DNA from 4 places in the Bacillus sp. Marseille-Q1617 genome. Region 4 is predicted to be linked to each of the others. Evidence: riboswitches for the same ligand, from Rfam matches in the RefSeq annotation. Region 4 holds a riboswitch; each other region holds the start of a gene.
What was found. A riboswitch is a leader RNA that binds a small molecule or an ion and turns the genes downstream of it on or off. The one in region 4 is predicted to bind S-adenosylmethionine.

Region 1: it holds a riboswitch for S-adenosylmethionine, as region 4 does, so the genes downstream of both, mtnK (S-methyl-5-thioribose kinase) here and HWX64_RS09115 (methionine biosynthesis PLP-dependent protein) in region 4, are expected to answer to the same signal.
Region 2: it holds a riboswitch for S-adenosylmethionine, as region 4 does, so the genes downstream of both, HWX64_RS00350 (LLM class flavin-dependent oxidoreductase) here and HWX64_RS09115 (methionine biosynthesis PLP-dependent protein) in region 4, are expected to answer to the same signal.
Region 3: it holds a riboswitch for S-adenosylmethionine, as region 4 does, so the genes downstream of both, HWX64_RS14590 (O-acetylhomoserine aminocarboxypropyltransferase/cysteine synthase family protein) here and HWX64_RS09115 (methionine biosynthesis PLP-dependent protein) in region 4, are expected to answer to the same signal.

What each region holds. Positions count from the first base shown of each region.
Region 1 is NZ_CAHJXM010000001.1:1,444,461-1,448,725, reverse strand. It holds gene HWX64_RS07210 (carbon-nitrogen family hydrolase) at 60-842, shown strand; SAM riboswitch class I at 940-1,095, shown strand; gene mtnK (S-methyl-5-thioribose kinase) at 1,200-2,387, shown strand; gene mtnA (S-methyl-5-thioribose-1-phosphate isomerase) at 2,398-3,453, shown strand; gene HWX64_RS07195 (metalloregulator ArsR/SmtB family transcription factor) at 4,126-4,265, opposite strand, start outside.
Region 2 is NZ_CAHJXM010000001.1:54,937-59,201, forward strand. It holds gene rplM (50S ribosomal protein L13) at 1-33, shown strand, start outside; gene rpsI (30S ribosomal protein S9) at 56-448, shown strand; SAM riboswitch class I at 1,031-1,134, shown strand; gene HWX64_RS00350 (LLM class flavin-dependent oxidoreductase) at 1,326-2,696, shown strand; gene HWX64_RS00355 (sodium:solute symporter) at 2,724-4,232, shown strand.
Region 3 is NZ_CAHJXM010000002.1:636,722-640,986, reverse strand. It holds gene HWX64_RS14600 (S41 family peptidase) at 1-41, opposite strand, end outside; gene HWX64_RS14595 (homoserine O-acetyltransferase) at 332-1,414, opposite strand; gene HWX64_RS14590 (O-acetylhomoserine aminocarboxypropyltransferase/cysteine synthase family protein) at 1,571-2,866, opposite strand; SAM riboswitch class I at 3,085-3,210, opposite strand; gene HWX64_RS14585 (PLP-dependent aspartate aminotransferase family protein) at 3,513-4,265, opposite strand, start outside.
Region 4 is NZ_CAHJXM010000001.1:1,839,491-1,843,755, reverse strand. It holds gene HWX64_RS09125 (bifunctional homocysteine S-methyltransferase/methylenetetrahydrofolate reductase) at 1-28, opposite strand, end outside; gene metC (cystathionine beta-lyase) at 57-1,241, opposite strand; gene HWX64_RS09115 (methionine biosynthesis PLP-dependent protein) at 1,234-2,355, opposite strand; SAM riboswitch class I at 2,448-2,551, opposite strand; gene HWX64_RS09110 (zinc-dependent alcohol dehydrogenase) at 2,788-3,921, shown strand; gene HWX64_RS09105 (tryptophan--tRNA ligase) at 3,987-4,265, opposite strand, start outside.

The DNA.
Region 1 (4,265 bases), 400 kb from region 4:
AACGTAAAGTAATGATTGTAAAGTATAATCTTATTCAGACTTAAAAAAGAGGTGTTACTTTGTCAACGAAAATTGGACTAGCGCAAATGGATATTACATTTGGTGCTCCTACCGAAAATAAGAAAAGAGTTCATCAATGGGTAAAAGAAGCGAGTGAAGCAGGCTGTAATATCGTCGTATTTCCTGAATTGTGGACGACCGGTTATGATTTAACCAGAATCGGGGAAATCGCCGATGAAGATGCTCATGACATTTCTGCCTTTCTTTCGGAGCTTTCTTCTCGCTACAACATTCATATTGTCGGAGGATCGATTGCGAGCAAAACAAAAGAGGGTATTTCGAATACCCTTCTCGTATCTGACTGTGACGGGAAAATAATCAAACAGTATAATAAACTCCATCTCTTTAAATTGATGGATGAACATCACTACCTGCTGCCCGGTAAAGAAGATGGCTCATTCACATTGATGGATACTCAGATGGCCGGTATGATCTGCTATGATATCCGTTTCCCGGAATGGTTCCGGAAACATGTCATCGATGGTGCGAAAGTGGTGTTCGTGGTTGCTCAGTGGCCTGCAGAAAGAATCACTCATTGGAAGACCCTTTTATTGGCAAGGGCCATTGAAAATCAGTGTTTCGTCATTGCCTGTAATCGTTCAGGCAGCGACCCCAAGAATGAGTTTGGGGGGAACTCGCTGATCATAAGCCCATGGGGGGAGATCATAGCGGAAGGAACCCTTTACGAAGAATTGCTTACCGCAGAAATCGATTTGAATGAAGTCGAAGAAGTCAGGAAAAAAATACCTATTTTTCAAGATCGACGTCCAGATTTCTATTAATTTTATATTTTTCTAAAAATTCATTGACTCACTATTTCTAAAAATGGTACTATTCAAATCAAACAGCATGCAGCTGATATTCACAAAATTAAATATTCTCTTATCAAGAGCTGGCTGAGGGATTTGGCCCTGCGAAGCCCAGCAACCGACCGTAATACCGTTGAGAAACGGGGCGCACTATGCGCCGGATGATTCACTCCATAAGGCACGGTGCTAATTCCAACAGAAAGAACACCTTTCTGAGAGATAAGAGGCGAATAAGATCCAATCTTTAAGCCTCTTTCCGTCAATGAAAGAGGCTTTTCTTATTATACTTATGAAAAGCCTCCAAAATTCAATATTTTAGGAGGAACCATTATGTCAACCATTCCTGTCTCGAGCTATCAATCTTTAAATGAACAAACCGCATTGGATTTAGCAATCAGTTTAAACTTTTTTGAAAAAGGAGCGGAATTGACCTGCCGTGAAATTGGGGATGGAAATTTAAATCTGGTTTTTCAAATAAGTGAAAAAGGAAAGAAAGGAATTATCATTAAGCAGGCATTGCCCTATGCAAAAGTGGTTGGTGAGAGCTGGCCATTAACGGTCGATCGTGCCAGAATCGAAGCAAATGCATTGAAACTGCAGCAAACATATGCCGGTGAATTTGTCCCCGAGGTATTCTATAGTGATGATAAACTTGCTGTTACCATAATGGAGGATCTAAGTTCCCTTGGAATTGTCCGTTCAGGACTGATAAAAGGAGACACCTATCCACTTTTATCTGAACATATCGGAACATTCCTGGCAAATACTCTTTATCATACTTCTGACTATGCCCTGCATCCTTTTAAGAAAAAAGAATATGTCAAAACCTTTTCCAACCCTGAACTCTGCAAGATTACGGAGGATCTTGTTTTGACCGATCCATTTTTCAACAGTGAAACGAATGATTATGAAGAAGAACTGCTCCCTCTGCTCAAAGATTTGTGGAATGATTTCAGTCTGAAACTTGAAGTGGCGAAGCTGAAGAAATGCTTTATTACAGAGAGTGAGGCGCTATTGCATGGCGACCTGCATACTGGAAGTATTTTTGCTGATGAATTTCAAACCAAGGTGATTGATCCTGAATTTGCTTTTTATGGTCCTATCGGCTTCGATATCGGTCAATTTATTGCAAACCTGACATTCCAGGTAATAGCAAGGGAGGACGATAAAGGAAAAGATGAAATCATCCGGCATATCACCAATACATGGAACGTATTCTCAGAAACGTTTTCGAATCATTGGCAGGAAAGCGGAGATGCGTACACTAAGGTTGATGGCTACTTGGATTATGTACTGGATAAAGCCTTTAAAGACAGTATAGGATTCAGTGGATGTGAGCTTATCAGGAGAACTGTCGGTCTTGCACATGTTGCAGATCTGGATTCCATTTCAGATAAAGAAAAGAGGCTGCGGGCTAAAAGAAGCTGTCTTTCTTTAGGGAGAGAATTGATTTTAAAAAGACGAACGTACTCAACAATTGAAGAATTCACAGAATTCATTCGAAGTCATACATCTTAAGGAGCCAATCATGACACGCACAACACCCACAATCCCGACGTCATTACAGTTTCGGGATGATCATTTAGAAATATTAAACCAGCAAAAGCTTCCACATAAAATCGAGTACCTACAACTTTATACTTTAAATGAGTTTTATGACGCTATCGTCACGTTGAAGGTAAGGGGCGCGCCTGCAATCGGAATTACGGCCGCTTATGGAATAGCATTATCTATGAATCATTTTGATACAGACTGTCTGTCTGATTTCATGGTTAGATTTAAAGCGGATAAAGCATATTTATTTTCCTCCCGACCCACTGCAGTAAACTTGGGATGGGCATTGGATTCATTGGAAAATGCAATTCAACGGGCACAGTCTGTGAATGAAGCAAAAACCATCCTTCTGCACTCCGCGATTCAACTTCATACTGAAGATGAAGTGACGTGCAGGCGAATCGGAGAATATGGTCTTCAATTACTAAATGAAAAGACAACCATCATGACGATTTGCAATGCAGGATCTATTGCAACCAGCAAATATGGAACAGCATTGGCACCATTTCATTTAGGAAGTGAAAAAGGGAAAACGTTCCATGTCTATGCCTGTGAAACACGCCCGGTATTTCAGGGCTCACGTTTGACAACTTGGGAATTGCAGCAGTCAGGTGTAAACGTAACACTTATTGCAGATAGCATGGCCGCTCATACGTTAAAAGAGAAAAATGTAGAAGCCGTTATAGTTGGGGCAGACAGGATAGCTGCAAATGGGGATACAGCAAATAAAATCGGGACATCCATGCTCGCCATCTTGTGTAAGCACTATGATATCCCTTTTTACGTGGCAGCTCCTTCTTCTACTTTTGATATTACCCTTCCTTCAGGGAACGCTATTCCCATTGAAGAGCGCGCGCCTGAAGAACTTACTGAACTTAATGGTTACAGGATTTCACCTCAGGAAACAGTTGTATACAACCCTGCTTTTGATGTAACATCACATGAATTAATAACTGGAATCATTACTGAGAAGGGAATCCTGTATCCTTCATATAAGGAAAGCATTAGACATTCCATCTGCCATACCTAAAAGAAAACCTACCCTCACCGTAACGGGTTCTGTTTTAAGGTATAAACTATAAAAATCATTGGAAAAAGGGTTTTAAGGAATTCGTGTTCTAATTTGTTACCGAAACTGCACTAAAATTAAAGCGTTACAGAACTTTCTGTAACGCTTCAATTACAATGTTTTTTATAATCTGGCTAATGTGTTAGTTGTCTCCAAAGTTGAAAGATGTGAAAATTAGGTAAATCCCTATTAAACAAGGAATAGGCTGGTGATTTTTAGATTAACAGATACCTTATCTTTTATAGTGTAACTAAAAATATAAATAAGGGGACATTATCCCGTTAATCTGCTGAAGCTCGCTTGGATAGGGGTAAATAAGGGGAAAATTTACTTCAAATCTTGCACAGATCCCTAATTTTAATGTTTTTCAAGTAAATAGAAGTAAAACTTTCCTTTACTTTAACGGTTTTCAGTTCAAATTCTTCATTAAGGGAAATTTCTCCCCTTAATTAATCATCCAATGTTACTGTTCCTTTCATCTGACTCGAGAAGTCCCGCTTTTGTTCACTTTGTCGGGTAAGATTAGCTGTACATGTACATGCAACTTCAATTACTACCACATTTTGAGGTGTAGATTGCATTTTGTACTCCAAAACAGAACCCGTTACCCTCACCGGAAGTTTTTACATGCAATCATCCCTTATATAACGGAGTGGATCCCCACATTTCCCTTGGGTTCACTTCATAAATACCATTTTCCCTGAACATGAATTGATGGATGATAAACTCTCTTCTTAATGTGGCAAAATCGTCATGAAAATGCTTGATGTATT
Region 2 (4,265 bases), 1.8 Mb from region 4:
CAACAACCAGAAGTTTACGAACTTCGTGGATAATTAAAAAGAGGAGGTTATTATCTTGGCTCAAGTTCAATATTACGGAACTGGTCGTCGTAAGAGCTCAGTAGCTCGCGTACGTTTAGTACCAGGTAACGGTAACATTGTTATCAATGATCGTGAAGTAGAAGTATATATCCCATTCGCAGCACTAAGAGAAGTAATCAAGCAACCACTAGTTGCAACTGAAACTCTTGGTAACTATGACGTTTTAGTAAACGTACACGGTGGAGGTTACGCTGGTCAAGCTGGTGCGATCCGTCACGGTATCGCTCGTGCTTTACTTCAAGCTGATCCTGAGTACCGCGGTACTCTAAAACGCGCTGGATTGTTAACTCGTGACGCTCGTATGAAAGAACGTAAAAAATACGGTCTTAAAGGCGCTCGTCGTGCACCACAATTCTCTAAGCGTTAATTATTGCTTACAGAGACTCTCAACCTTTTGGGTTGGGGGTCTTTTTTATTGGTTAGGGATGATACTTGTTTGTGTTTGGTGTATTCGTTTCTATTGTAGCGGGCGGGTAGGTTAATCCTGTATTTCACCAAGTGACGGAATGATCCGGGAAATCGAAAGATAAAAGCGGAAAAGTAAAAGATTTATGGTCAAAATTAAAAGATTATCGGGCAAAACTCGAAGATTATACAATGAAAACGAAAGATACCTTCATCTCCCCATTCAACGGACCTGTCCCCGTGGTTCTTCCCCCCATTAAAAACTCTCAAAAAAGATCATTTATGACTAGTTTCCCCGCCACATATAGTCCATTATTCCTTTAAAGTAAAAGAGAATCTCTCTGATTGGCTGCCATTAAAGGCTGGAACATCAATATTTTACGTAAAAACTCCCTTTTTGATATGAAAATATAGGTAAGCGTTTCCAAATTTAAACTCGTGACCATGTACACAATTCATCTCGATAAAAAATCTGGATTCTGATTTGACAGATTATTTCGACTCCGTTATGATGATAAAAATTCAAACAACACAATTGCATATTTCCTTATCTAGAGCCGGGGGAGGAATCTGGTCCCGTGATCCCGCAGCAACCGTTACTTGTAACAAGGTGCTAATTCCAGCAAGCAGATGCTTGAAAGATGAGAGGATGGTATAGAAATGAACCTCTTCCTCATCGGGAGAGGTTTTTTTAGTTGTAGTAAATCGTTAAGGAGTCCTCGCTGTTTCTAAACCGAGTATAACGATAAGAATACTCAAACCTGACCTCATCCCCAAAAAACACATCAATCCACCCATCGCCACGGCCAAATCACTTTTAAGAAAAAGGAGACTTTCCAATGAAAAAACAAATTCATCTCAACGGCTTCATCCAAAACTCGCCTTCACCGCATTCGACCGGCTTATGGAAACATGAAAAAGATCAAGGTACTTCTCACAACAGTCTGGCTTATTGGGTCGAAACGGCAAAGACGCTTGAACGCGGGAAATTTGATGCGATGTTCATCGCTGATGTGCTTGGTACCTACAGCGTTTATGAAAACAGTCATGATGCGGCGGTCAGGGGTGCAGTGCAGCTGCCTGCACATGATCCGCTCATCCCGATCTCGGCCATGGCGGCTGTAACAGAGCATCTTGGGTTTGCACCGACGATCTCCACGACTTATGCCCAGCCTTATTCACTGGCACGGCAGTTATCGACGCTTGACCATTTAACCGGGGGAAGGGTGGCATGGAATGTGGTGACCTCCTATTTGGAAAGTGAAGCCATTAATCTTGGACTTTCCGGGAGGCTTCCAAAGGAACTCCGATATGACAGAGCCGATGAATTCCTCCAGGTCGCTTATAAATTGTGGGAGCACAGCTGGGAGAACGAGGCGGTCGTTTATGATAAAGAAAATGATACGTTTGCGAATCCGGAAAGAGTTCATTCCATCAACCATGAAGGAGAGTTTTTCAGTGTGCCGGGCCCTCATCTGGTGGAGCCTTCCCCTCAGCGCACCCCGGTATTGTTCCAGGCGGGGTCCTCTCCAAAAGGGAGGGATTTTGCAGCAAAACATGCCGAAGCAGTATTTACTAAAAATCATTCACTGGACGGATTGAAGCTGTATACATCCGATATCCGCAGACGGGCGGCAGAGCAGGGAAGAAACCCGGATGAGCTTCTCATCTTCCCGATGATCCTGCCAATCATAGGTTCAACAGAGGAAGAAGCATATGCCAAATATGAAGAACTTACAAACCACGTCAGCTATGAAGGCACCGCTTCTCTTTTATCCGGTCACACTGGGATAGACTTTTCACAATTCGACCCTGATCAATATATCGAGGACATCGAGACTGACGCCATGCAGGGGAACCTCGATATGTACGGAAAAGATCCGAACAAAAGGTGGACGCTCCGGGAAGCGATCAAAAATCACGGCCTGGGCAATGGAACGGTCAAGTTCATCGGCACCCCTGAGCAGATCGCGGATGAAATCGAGAGGTGGGCGGTTGTTGGGGATGCAGACGGCTTCAATATCGCCCAGACGTATTCACCGGGTACATTCACCGAGTTTGTCGAACATGTGGTCCCGGAACTGCAGAAGCGTGGGATTTACCGGATGGAATATGAAGGATCCACCCTGAGAGAAAACATGTTTGGCAGAGGCCGGAGACACCTGCCTGCAGATCATCCTGCCAAGAAGCTTGCACCCGTTTATTCATAAAACGCTTGTAAAAGAAGGGAGAAGAAAATGAGTCAAATCGCATTATATACATGGATAGGATTTGCCGTATTTCTTGCAGCAATGTTTGCCCTGGGATTTATCAGTATGAAAAAGACCAAGAGTGTCAGTGATTTTGCCATAGGCGGGGGAAACCTCGGCCCTTATGTCCTGGGGCTTTCCTTTGCCGCCACGTACTTAAGTGCCGCTACCTTCCTCGGGTACCCGGGCTGGTCCCATGATTGGGGACTATCAAATCTTTGGCTGTTCCTGGCGATGATCGGCGGGGGGCCGATCGGGGTATTGATGGTAGCCAAGAAAGTCCGGAAGCTAAATAACGGACAAAAGTCGCTGTCCTTGCCCGACTGGCTGGGGGATTTTTATAACAGCGATCTTCTCCGGGTCGGTACGGGGTTGATTCTTTTGTTCAACATCTTTTATATAGCCGCCCAGTTTGTCGCAGGTGCCCGCATCTTTGAATATCTTCTCGGCATGTCCTATCAGGGCGGATTGATTTTTATAGCCGTGATTGTCGTACTTTACGTCTTTGGCGGAGGGGCATTCGCCGATATTTATACGGATGCCGTCCAGGCAGTGATGATGGCAGTGGCCGGGGTCTTTATTTTCATTTCCGGGATCGTCGTGTTCTGGAAGGGGAGCATCTCAACGACCTTTACCAGCATCAGCGGAAAATTGGCGGCTCAGGATGGAAATCTGATTCAGGCTTTCAATCCGGATTCTGCTCATTTTTCTTCTTTAAGTTTAGTGACAGGTGCGATTGTGATTCAGTGGGCATTTGCCTCTGCCCCTCATCTGTTTAACAAGGTACTGGGTCTGAAGAGTGAAAAAGATTTGGGGAAAATGATTTTGACTTATGTGATCACTGCTGCATTTTCCGTTTTAGTTCTATTTGGAGGTATTTACAGCAGGGCGGCACTTGGAAATAACGTTGCAGCTCCTGATCTGGCACTGATGGAATATGCGGTATGGGCATTTCCTGCGGTCATTGTAGCGATATTGGGGGTTGTGATCCTTGCTGCCGCCATGTCGACAACGGATGGATTGTTTGTGTCGATTTCGACTGTCTTTGCCAATGATATCTTTTTGAAAGTACTGGTGAAAAGAGGAATCGTGAAAGTGAGCGACGCGAAAGCAGAGAAGATCGCGCTGCAGATCAGCCGGCTTTCAGTGCCCATTATCGGGCTCCTGGCCTATTTGATTGTCTTGAAGCCTCCTGCGTATATGGGAGATATCATGTGGATCGGCATTTCAGGAATCGCAGCCGGAACGATGGGGCCGATTTTACACGCGGTATATGGACGTAGAAAGGCATCCGCCAGGGCAGCGGAACTTTCCATGGTGATCGGACTCCTTTCCTATCTCATCCTTTACTTTGGCGGAATCGTGCCAAGCACCATGGCAGCGGGAGCCGTTTCAACTTTTATCGGAATCGCCGTGATTACAGTGCTTGCCCCTATCTTGAAAGAAAAACAACCGCAAACCAGCCAAAGACTCGAAAAAGTCTACAACATAAAGTAAAGGAAAGGGTGAAACACCATGTTCGTTAACGAA
Region 3 (4,265 bases), on a different contig from region 4:
ATCACAATTGTGATGATAAGCTTTCTGCCTCTCAACTCCATATTTCCCCCTCCAACTTGTTGTCATGGCTGATAAGAAAAGCGCCGGCTGCATGAAGGTTGGTTTGTCCATATTCACGTCACTCATCAACTGACCGCCGTTATGTATAAAACGGACGGCTCGTCCTGTTGAATATCATTGAATGACCTGTATCACAAACTACCGCAGCCGGACACTTTAAAAAGCTCGGACCACTTTTAACAAAAAAGACACCACACAAAAACGCGCTTCTTCGCGGTGCGGTGTCTTTGCTTATTAAACTATATGCCGGAGGAGGACGGGTTATGATACTTTAGCCGTTCACAACACGGTTGGGTTGATATTTTTTCAGATGGGAAGAAATCATGCTTCCCCATTTCTCGAACTCTACTAAAAAACCGTCGTGCCCGAAGGCAGTGGAAACGAAATAATGCCTCCCTGCCCGTACCTGGTTTGTGAAGCTTTCCAGATACTGAGGCGAATAGATGAGGTCCCCTTCGTAGCTGATGGTGATCAGCTCGGTGGGATAATTTCGCGCAATATCTTCCATCGAACAGGCGCGGTCCCTAGTCAAGTCATGCGAGTTCATGGCTTTCAGGAGTGTCAGATAGCTGTTCGGATCGAATCGTTTTGCGAGCTTCTTCCCCTGGTAGTTCAAATAGCTCTCCACCTGGAAACAACTCTGTGCTTCTTCACGTTTGAACCGGTCGTCAAAAAGCTGGGGAGTTCTGTAGGTGACCATCCCTGCCATCCTCGCAATCTCCAAGCCTTTTAAATGAGTTCCCGGGGAGTAATGACCGTTTTGAAAATCGGGATCTGATTCGATCGCCTGGATGCCGATATGGTTAAAAGCCAAGCCGTAATCGCTGAGAGCAGGTGTGACGGCAAGGGCAAATACCTTATCGACGTATGATGGATACATCATCCCCCACTCCAATGCCTGCATCCCGCCCAAAGAACCGCCGATCACTGCTTGAAGGTGAGGGATCGCCAGTCCTTTCAGTGCCAGATATTGAGCTTTGACCATGTCTCTTACAGTGACTTTCGGAAAATCCCTTCCATACGGCTGCCCGGTTGAGGGATTGATGGAACCGGGACCGGTGCTGCCGTCGTTTCCGCCCAATACGTTAAAAGAAAGGATGGTGTACTCATCAGGGTCAAGGTACGAACCAGGTCCGATGAGTCCGTCCCACCAGCCAATGCTTCCCGGGGTCCCTTTTACAAGGTGATTCCCTGTGAGAGCGTGACAGATGAGGATGACCGGACCGTCTTTTCTGCCGATTCTTTCATAAGCAAGCTCCACCTGTTCCAGGGTGGAGCCGCATTCTAATGTCAGAGATGGGATCGTAATGGAGTTTACTTCGTATCGGGTCGTTTGGGTGTGGGGATTCTCCATTCCGTCTCCTCCTTTTTTGGTAAGTGTTTTTTGGGCAGGCGGGTTTCGTTCAGCCCGCCATACCCCTTTTTATCATTACAGATGGGGCCTGATGTGTTGTACTTTTATCGTGTGACCGGCCTCACTGCTGAGTTCTTTGACAAAACTCTTCCCGGATTAAACCGGGGAAGCTGCCAATGCCGCTTCGATGGCGCTGTCAAGGTCTTCGATCAGGTCTTTACTGGACTCCAGACCGACTGATAATCGAACTAATTCTTCGGTTACCCCGGTTGTGCGCAATTCCTGTTCATTCAATTGCTGATGGGTTGTCGAAGCCGGATGGATGATGAGTGATTTCGCATCCCCGACGTTTGCGACATGTGACCAAAGGGTGATGTTATCGACAACCTTGCGTCCGGCGTCCCTGCCGCCTTTGATGCCGAATACGACAATCGAGCCGGCACCTTTTTTCAGGTATTTCTGCGCCAGTGTGTGGGACGGATGCTGTGCGAGACCAGGATACGATACCCATGCCACACCGCTGTGCTGATCGAGGTGCTCGGCGATTTTCAATGCATTTTCCGTATGCCTTTCGATTCGCAGGTGAAGTGTCTCGAGACCCTGCAAAAGAAGGAACGCATTTTGCGGACTCAAGCAGGCACCGAAGTCACGCAGCAGCTGCACCCGGAGTTTTGTGATGAAGGCTGCTTCACCGACATCGACTGCATATCGGATGCCGTTATAGCTGCGGTCTTCATCGACAAAGCCCGGGAATTTTTTATTATTCCAGTCGAACTTACCGCCGTCGACGACGATTCCCCCGATCGCTGTACCGTGACCGCCGATCCACTTGGTGGCTGAATGGATGACGATGTCCGCGCCCCATTCGATCGGTTTGCATAAGTATGGAGTGGCAAATGTATTATCGATGATGAGTGGGATTTCATTGTCATGAGCGACTTTCGCGACCGCTTCAATGTCCAGCACGTGAAGACTCGGATTTCCAATCGTTTCGGCAAAAACAGCCTTCGTCTTCGGTGTGATCGCATTGCGGAAGTTCTCCGGATCGGACGGATCGACGAAGTGAACTTTGATGCCGTACTTTGGAAGCGTCGTGGAGAATAGATTGTATGTGCCTCCATAAAGATTCGTCGCTGCGACGATTTCATCGCCTGCTCCCGCGATATTCAGGATGGACAGCGATATCGCGGCCATCCCTGAAGAGACACCAAGTGCACCGATTCCGCCTTCCAACAGGGCGATCCGCTTCTCAAGGACATCAACTGTCGGGTTCATGATACGGGAGTAGATATTCCCCTCTTCTTCAAGTCCGAATAACTTCGCAGCGTGCTCACTGTTATCAAAAACGTAAGATGTGGTCTGGTAAATCGGGACTGCACGTGAACCTGTTGTTGGATCCGGTTCCTGTCCGCCGTGTAGTAGTAACGTTTCAACATCGAATGATTTTGTCATAATGAATTCCTCCTGGTTTTTGGTTTATTGGGTTTCCGCTGGCATTGTGGGTGAACGTGTTTGAATGCTGATGATGGATGGTGCCGGTCTCGGTGACAGCAGGATGTGATGGCTGCCTTTTCACCGAATCAGCCATCCTTGGGCTAGGAATTTTTAAAGAAGAGGAAAAATCAAAAACCCCCTTCCTAAGAAGAGGGTCTAATTTAATAGGGGTCCTCCTCTTATCTTTCAGGCAGTCTGCCTGCAGGAATTAGCACCTTTTCATGTGGTAGCAGATCGTTCCTGCGAACATGAAGGTTGCCGGGCTTCATCGGGCCTAGTCCCTCCGCCTCTCTGGATAAGAGCGATTTAGTTGTCTTTTAAGTAGTGCGTTGAGATGAATTATAAAGGCTGATTCATTCAACGTCAAGGGTATTTTCTGATTTTTTTTATTATTTTGTTTTTTGTTTTATTTAGATTGGGCTATTAAACCGCAGTTGTTTTCCGTGCATGACTTCGCTTTCCGCGGGCGAGCGGGGAGCCTCCTCGGAGATTTGCTCCTGTGGGGTCTCCCCTGCTTCGCTTATCCCTCAGGAGTCTTCGTCTTGCACTCCAACCAACAGCTGGAAACAGTTAAAGTTCGCCCATCATTCATGCAAGTCAAACTTTACTCGATAGATTTTTCGATTGCTGCGTTGAACTGGGTTACGATGTCTTCTGAGTCTTCGATACCTAACGATATGCGTACGACATGGGTGTTTATGCCGAGTTTTTCCTGTGCTTCTTTCGGCAGGGCGCGGTGTGATGTCCCCAGCGGGTAAGAGACGGTCGTTTCCACTCCGGCAAGGGTCGGCACGATCTTGATCCAGCCGAGGGATTTGAAAAATGCACTGATGTCACATGATGGATCGAGCTCGATTGTCACGATGGCACCGTGGCCTTTATCGGAAAGGTTATTTGGATAGTACACGTTTTTCACATGCGGATTCGTTCTAAGATTATCAGATAATACTAGGGAATTATGGGCCTGTGTGCCCATTCTAAGGGCGAGCGTCTTTGCACCTCTTGCCGTCAGCCATGCCTCGAACGGACTCAGGTTGGAGCCCATGTTGACGACTTTTTCCCTGGCCTTACTTACTAATTCCTCTTTTCCTGTCACGACGCCTGCGGTGATATCGCTGTGTCCGCCGATATATTTTGTGGCACTGTGGGCAACGAGATCGACGCCTTCCAGATAAGGCTGGCGCAGGTATGGTGTTGCGAATGTGTTATCGATGATCGTTTTGAGATTGTGTTTCCCGGCAAGCTCGACCAGCTGCGGAATGTCCTCCACCCTCATGAACGGGTTGGTCACCGTTTCACTGTACAACAGCTTTGTCTGCGGCGTGATGGCCTGTTCGATTTCTTCACGTTTGGTGAA
Region 4 (4,265 bases):
CTTTCAAAGATTGTATGAGCGGTTTCACACGATCCCTCCTTCTCTTTCATTCTCTGTTATAAATTGATGACTTTCTTTATTGGTACTTCTTTCAGAGAATTCAACCCCTGTTCAAGGTCCTTAATCAATTCATCTGTGTTCTCCAATCCAACTGATAACCTCAGCAGGCCAGATGTGATCCCCCTTCTCACTCTTTCCTTTTCAGGCATGGATGCATGAGACATTTTTGCAGGATATGAAAGGATGGATTCAACTGCACCTAAGCTTACAGCAAATACAGGGATATCTACTTGTTTTGTCAATTTCCTGACTTCTTCTTCACCTTTTAAGCGGAAGGATAAGACAGCACCAGGTCCTTTTGCCTGGCGAACATGGATTTCATGGCCTTTATGATAGCTCAGTCCCGGGTAATATACTTCTTCCACTTCATCCCTCGTTTCAAGGAAGCGGGCGATCTTATAGGCACTTTCGGATGACTGCTTAAGGCGTACATGCAATGTTTTAAGGCCTCTCAGCAATAGCCAGCTGTCTTGAGGTCCCAGTACAGCACCAAATGAATTTTGTAAGAATGATAACTTCTGGGCGATTTTTTCATTTCCGGTCACTGCTATTCCGGCGAGTACATCACTGTGACCTGCCAGAAACTTGGTTGCACTGTGTAAGACCACATCTACTCCAAGTGATAAAGGCTTTTGCAGCAGAGGAGTCATAAACGTATTATCGAGAAAGGTCAGACAGTTATTGGCTTTTGCCAATTTTACGACCCCTTCAATATCTGTAATGTTAAGTAAAGGGTTCGAAGGTGTTTCAATGTAAATCACTTTTGTATTTGGTTTGATTGAACGGGCGACCTCATGAAGATCCCTCATATCCACAAAGGAATACTGAATGCCAAATCGGTTCAATACCTCTGTGATCAATCGATAAGTACCCCCATATACTTCTTCAGAAATGAGGACATGATCCCCATGCGAAAGCATAAGGAAACTCGTAGAAATGGCTGCCATGCCTGAAGAAAAAGCAAACCCTTCTACGCCGCCTTCAAGTTCTGCAATCGTCTCTTCCAATGCTTCCCTGGTTGGATTTCCCGACCTGCTGTAATCATAGGATCCATATTGGTCAAAATCGCTCTGATGAAAAGTGGTTGCGTGATAGAGCGGTGTAGAAACAGCACCTGTATGGGCATCATATCCGTGAGAATGAAGCAGGGAAGTTTGCTGTGAGTACGTTTTTTCACTCATGTATAAGCACCTCTCCTCTTAATTGATTAAAAACATTCTCCAAATCTGAAATGATATCATCTACATTTTCAATACCGACCGAAAATCTCAAGAGACGATTACATATGCCGAGTGTATTCCTTTCACATTCAGGAATATCAGCATGGGTCTGGGTTGCAGGATACGTAATGAAGCTTTCAACACCGCCAAGACTTTCCGCGAATGTAATGATGTCTAATTTCTCAAGAAAAGGACCGACCCATTCCTCCCTAGAAATGCGAAAAGAAAGCATCCCGCCTCTTCCGGTATAAAGGACATCCGTCACGCAGTCATGATTCGTTAAATACTCTGCAACCTCATTTGCATTTTTTTCATGCTGGGCCATCCGCAGGCCTAATGTTTTCATGCCGCGGAGTAACAGCCAGCAATCAAAGGGTGAAAGAACGGCACCGATCGAATTCTGAATGGTATAGAGTTTCTCTCCCAATTCTTTGTTTCTGACGATGACAGCACCGGCAAGTACGTCATTGTGGCCGCCTAGATACTTTGTAGCACTGTGAACGACTATATCAGCACCTTCTGCAATGGGCTTTTGAAGGATTGGTGTGTAAAAGGTGTTATCCACAATCAGTAATATCTCGTTATCCTTAGCGATGGTAGACACCGTTGAAATACTTGTTTCATTCATTAATGGATTGGTTGGCGTTTCAAGGAATATCGCTCTTGTCTTTTCGTTTATTTTTTCAACAATATGATTTTCTTCATGAGTGTCCACGAAATGAAACCTGATACCGTATTGATTTTCATACTGTACAAACAAACGATAGCTTCCGCCATACAAATCCTGGGAAACAATCAATTCATCACCTGACGAAAATAAGCTCAGTACAGCTTGGATGGCTGCCATCCCCGAACTGAAAGCGAAGCCTCTATCCCCCTCTTCCAAAAGAGCCAGTGTATCTTCCAAAATGGTCCTGGTCGGGTTTCCGGTCCGCGTATAATCAAATCCAGTCGATTGACCGATCCCCTTATGCTGATATGCGGTTGATAAGTGAATGGCAGGACTTATTGCTCCTGTCCTCTCATCCGTACGATTTCCTGATTGAACGAGAATGGTATCGATGTGTTTTTTCAATTTCGTCACTCCTTTTCTTATTTAAACGAAAAAGGATATAAAACAAAAAGCCTTCTTATGAAATATAAGAAGGCTTCAGTCGTTCAATCTCCCTCTTATCGTCCAAGTTGAATTCAACTTGCTGGAATTAGCACCATGCCCTTGGCTGGTTGCTGAGGTGTCATAGGGCCAGTCCCTCTACCTCTCTGGATAAGAATCTATTTGGTTTAATTAACTATCATCAATCACTTTATTAAAATAACTTCTTCATAACTTACATCATACTTTATTAAAAGTCAATGAAAATTATGAATACTTTGGCATTTTCAATGGAATGCCAAGAGTTATTTTTAAGCAAAAGGTCGTACAAAATAGCATGCATAAAAAATATATGTTTGAACAACCAATATCAAGTCTATATGTATAGAAATACTTGATTAGGATGTGATAGGAATGAAGGGCGTGACTTTCCAAGGAAAAGAAAAAATGGTGGTCAAAGAAGTTGAAACTCCCGATATTCAAGAAAATACAGACATGATCGTGAGAATCACTGCAAGTGGTATCTGTGGTTCTGACCTTCACCTTTACCACGGCGGAATCGAACCGGAACAAGATTATGTAGTGGGGCATGAGCCAATGGGAATTGTCGAAGAAGTAGGGTCGGAAGTAAAAAGTCTGAAAAAAGGGGACCGTGTCGTCATTCCATTCAATATTGGCTGCGGGGAATGTTTTTTCTGCAAGAACCAGATGGAAAGTCAGTGTGACGATTCCAACCCACATGGAGAAATTGGAGGTCTATTTGGATTTACTGAAATGATGGGAGGCTACCCAGGCGGACAGGCAGAATATCTACGAGTGCCCTATGCGGACTTTACTTCATTTAAAGTACCTGAGACCAGTAACCTTGACGACGAAAGTGTCCTCTTCCTTTCGGATGTCATTCCGACGGCTTATTGGAGCGTTGAAAACAGCGGAGTAAAAGAAGGGGATACGGTCATTGTTCTTGGGAGCGGTCCGATCGGACTGATGGCTCAGAAGTTCGCCAAGTTAAAAGGGGCCGAGCGCGTCATTGCTGTCGATCAGGTTGAGCACCGTCTAAGTCATGCTAAACGTACAAACAGTGCTGAAATCTATAATTTCAAAGAGACCCCGGACATCGGCTCTGTCCTCCACGAATATACCAAAGGGGGTGCTGATGTGGTCATCGACTGTGTAGGAATGGATGGGACCGTCGCTCCTGATGAGACGTTCGGATCTGAATTTGATAATCAATTCGGAACCATCTCCCCTATTAAAACCGCATCGCAGGCAGTAAGGAAATTCGGGACGGTGCAATTGACAGGTGTATATGGCACTGAGGCAAATCGTTTTCCATTAGGGGATTTCTTCAGTAGAAATGTCTCTATCAAAATGGGGCAAGCTCCAGTCATACACCTTATGCCTAAGTTGTATGACATGATAGAAAACAACGAGTTTGATCCAACGGATATCATCACTCATCGTTTACCTCTTGAAGAGGCTGCAAAGGGTTATGATATTTTCGATAAGAAAGAAGACGGAAATATTAAGGTGATTTTAAAACCATAGTGTGTTTGCTGGGAAAGAGGCTGGGACATCTGTGTATGTCCCAGCCTCTTTTAATATTTTCACCTTTAAGAGTGGATGATCCCGATTTTCATTTTGACTTCTTCTAAGAAAGGTCTGGTTTTCTTTCTTGCTTTTTCCGCACCATGCAATAACATTTCATTAAGCTTATCAGGGGATGCCATCAACTCATTATATTTTTCACGCGGTTCTTCTAAATGTACATTCATGACTTTAAAAAGCTCTTTCTTGGCTTCACCCCAGCCGATCCCGGTTAGGAAGCGACTTCTCATTTCTTGTGTTTGAACTTCTGTTGCAAATTCTTTATATAACGAAAAAATGATGGA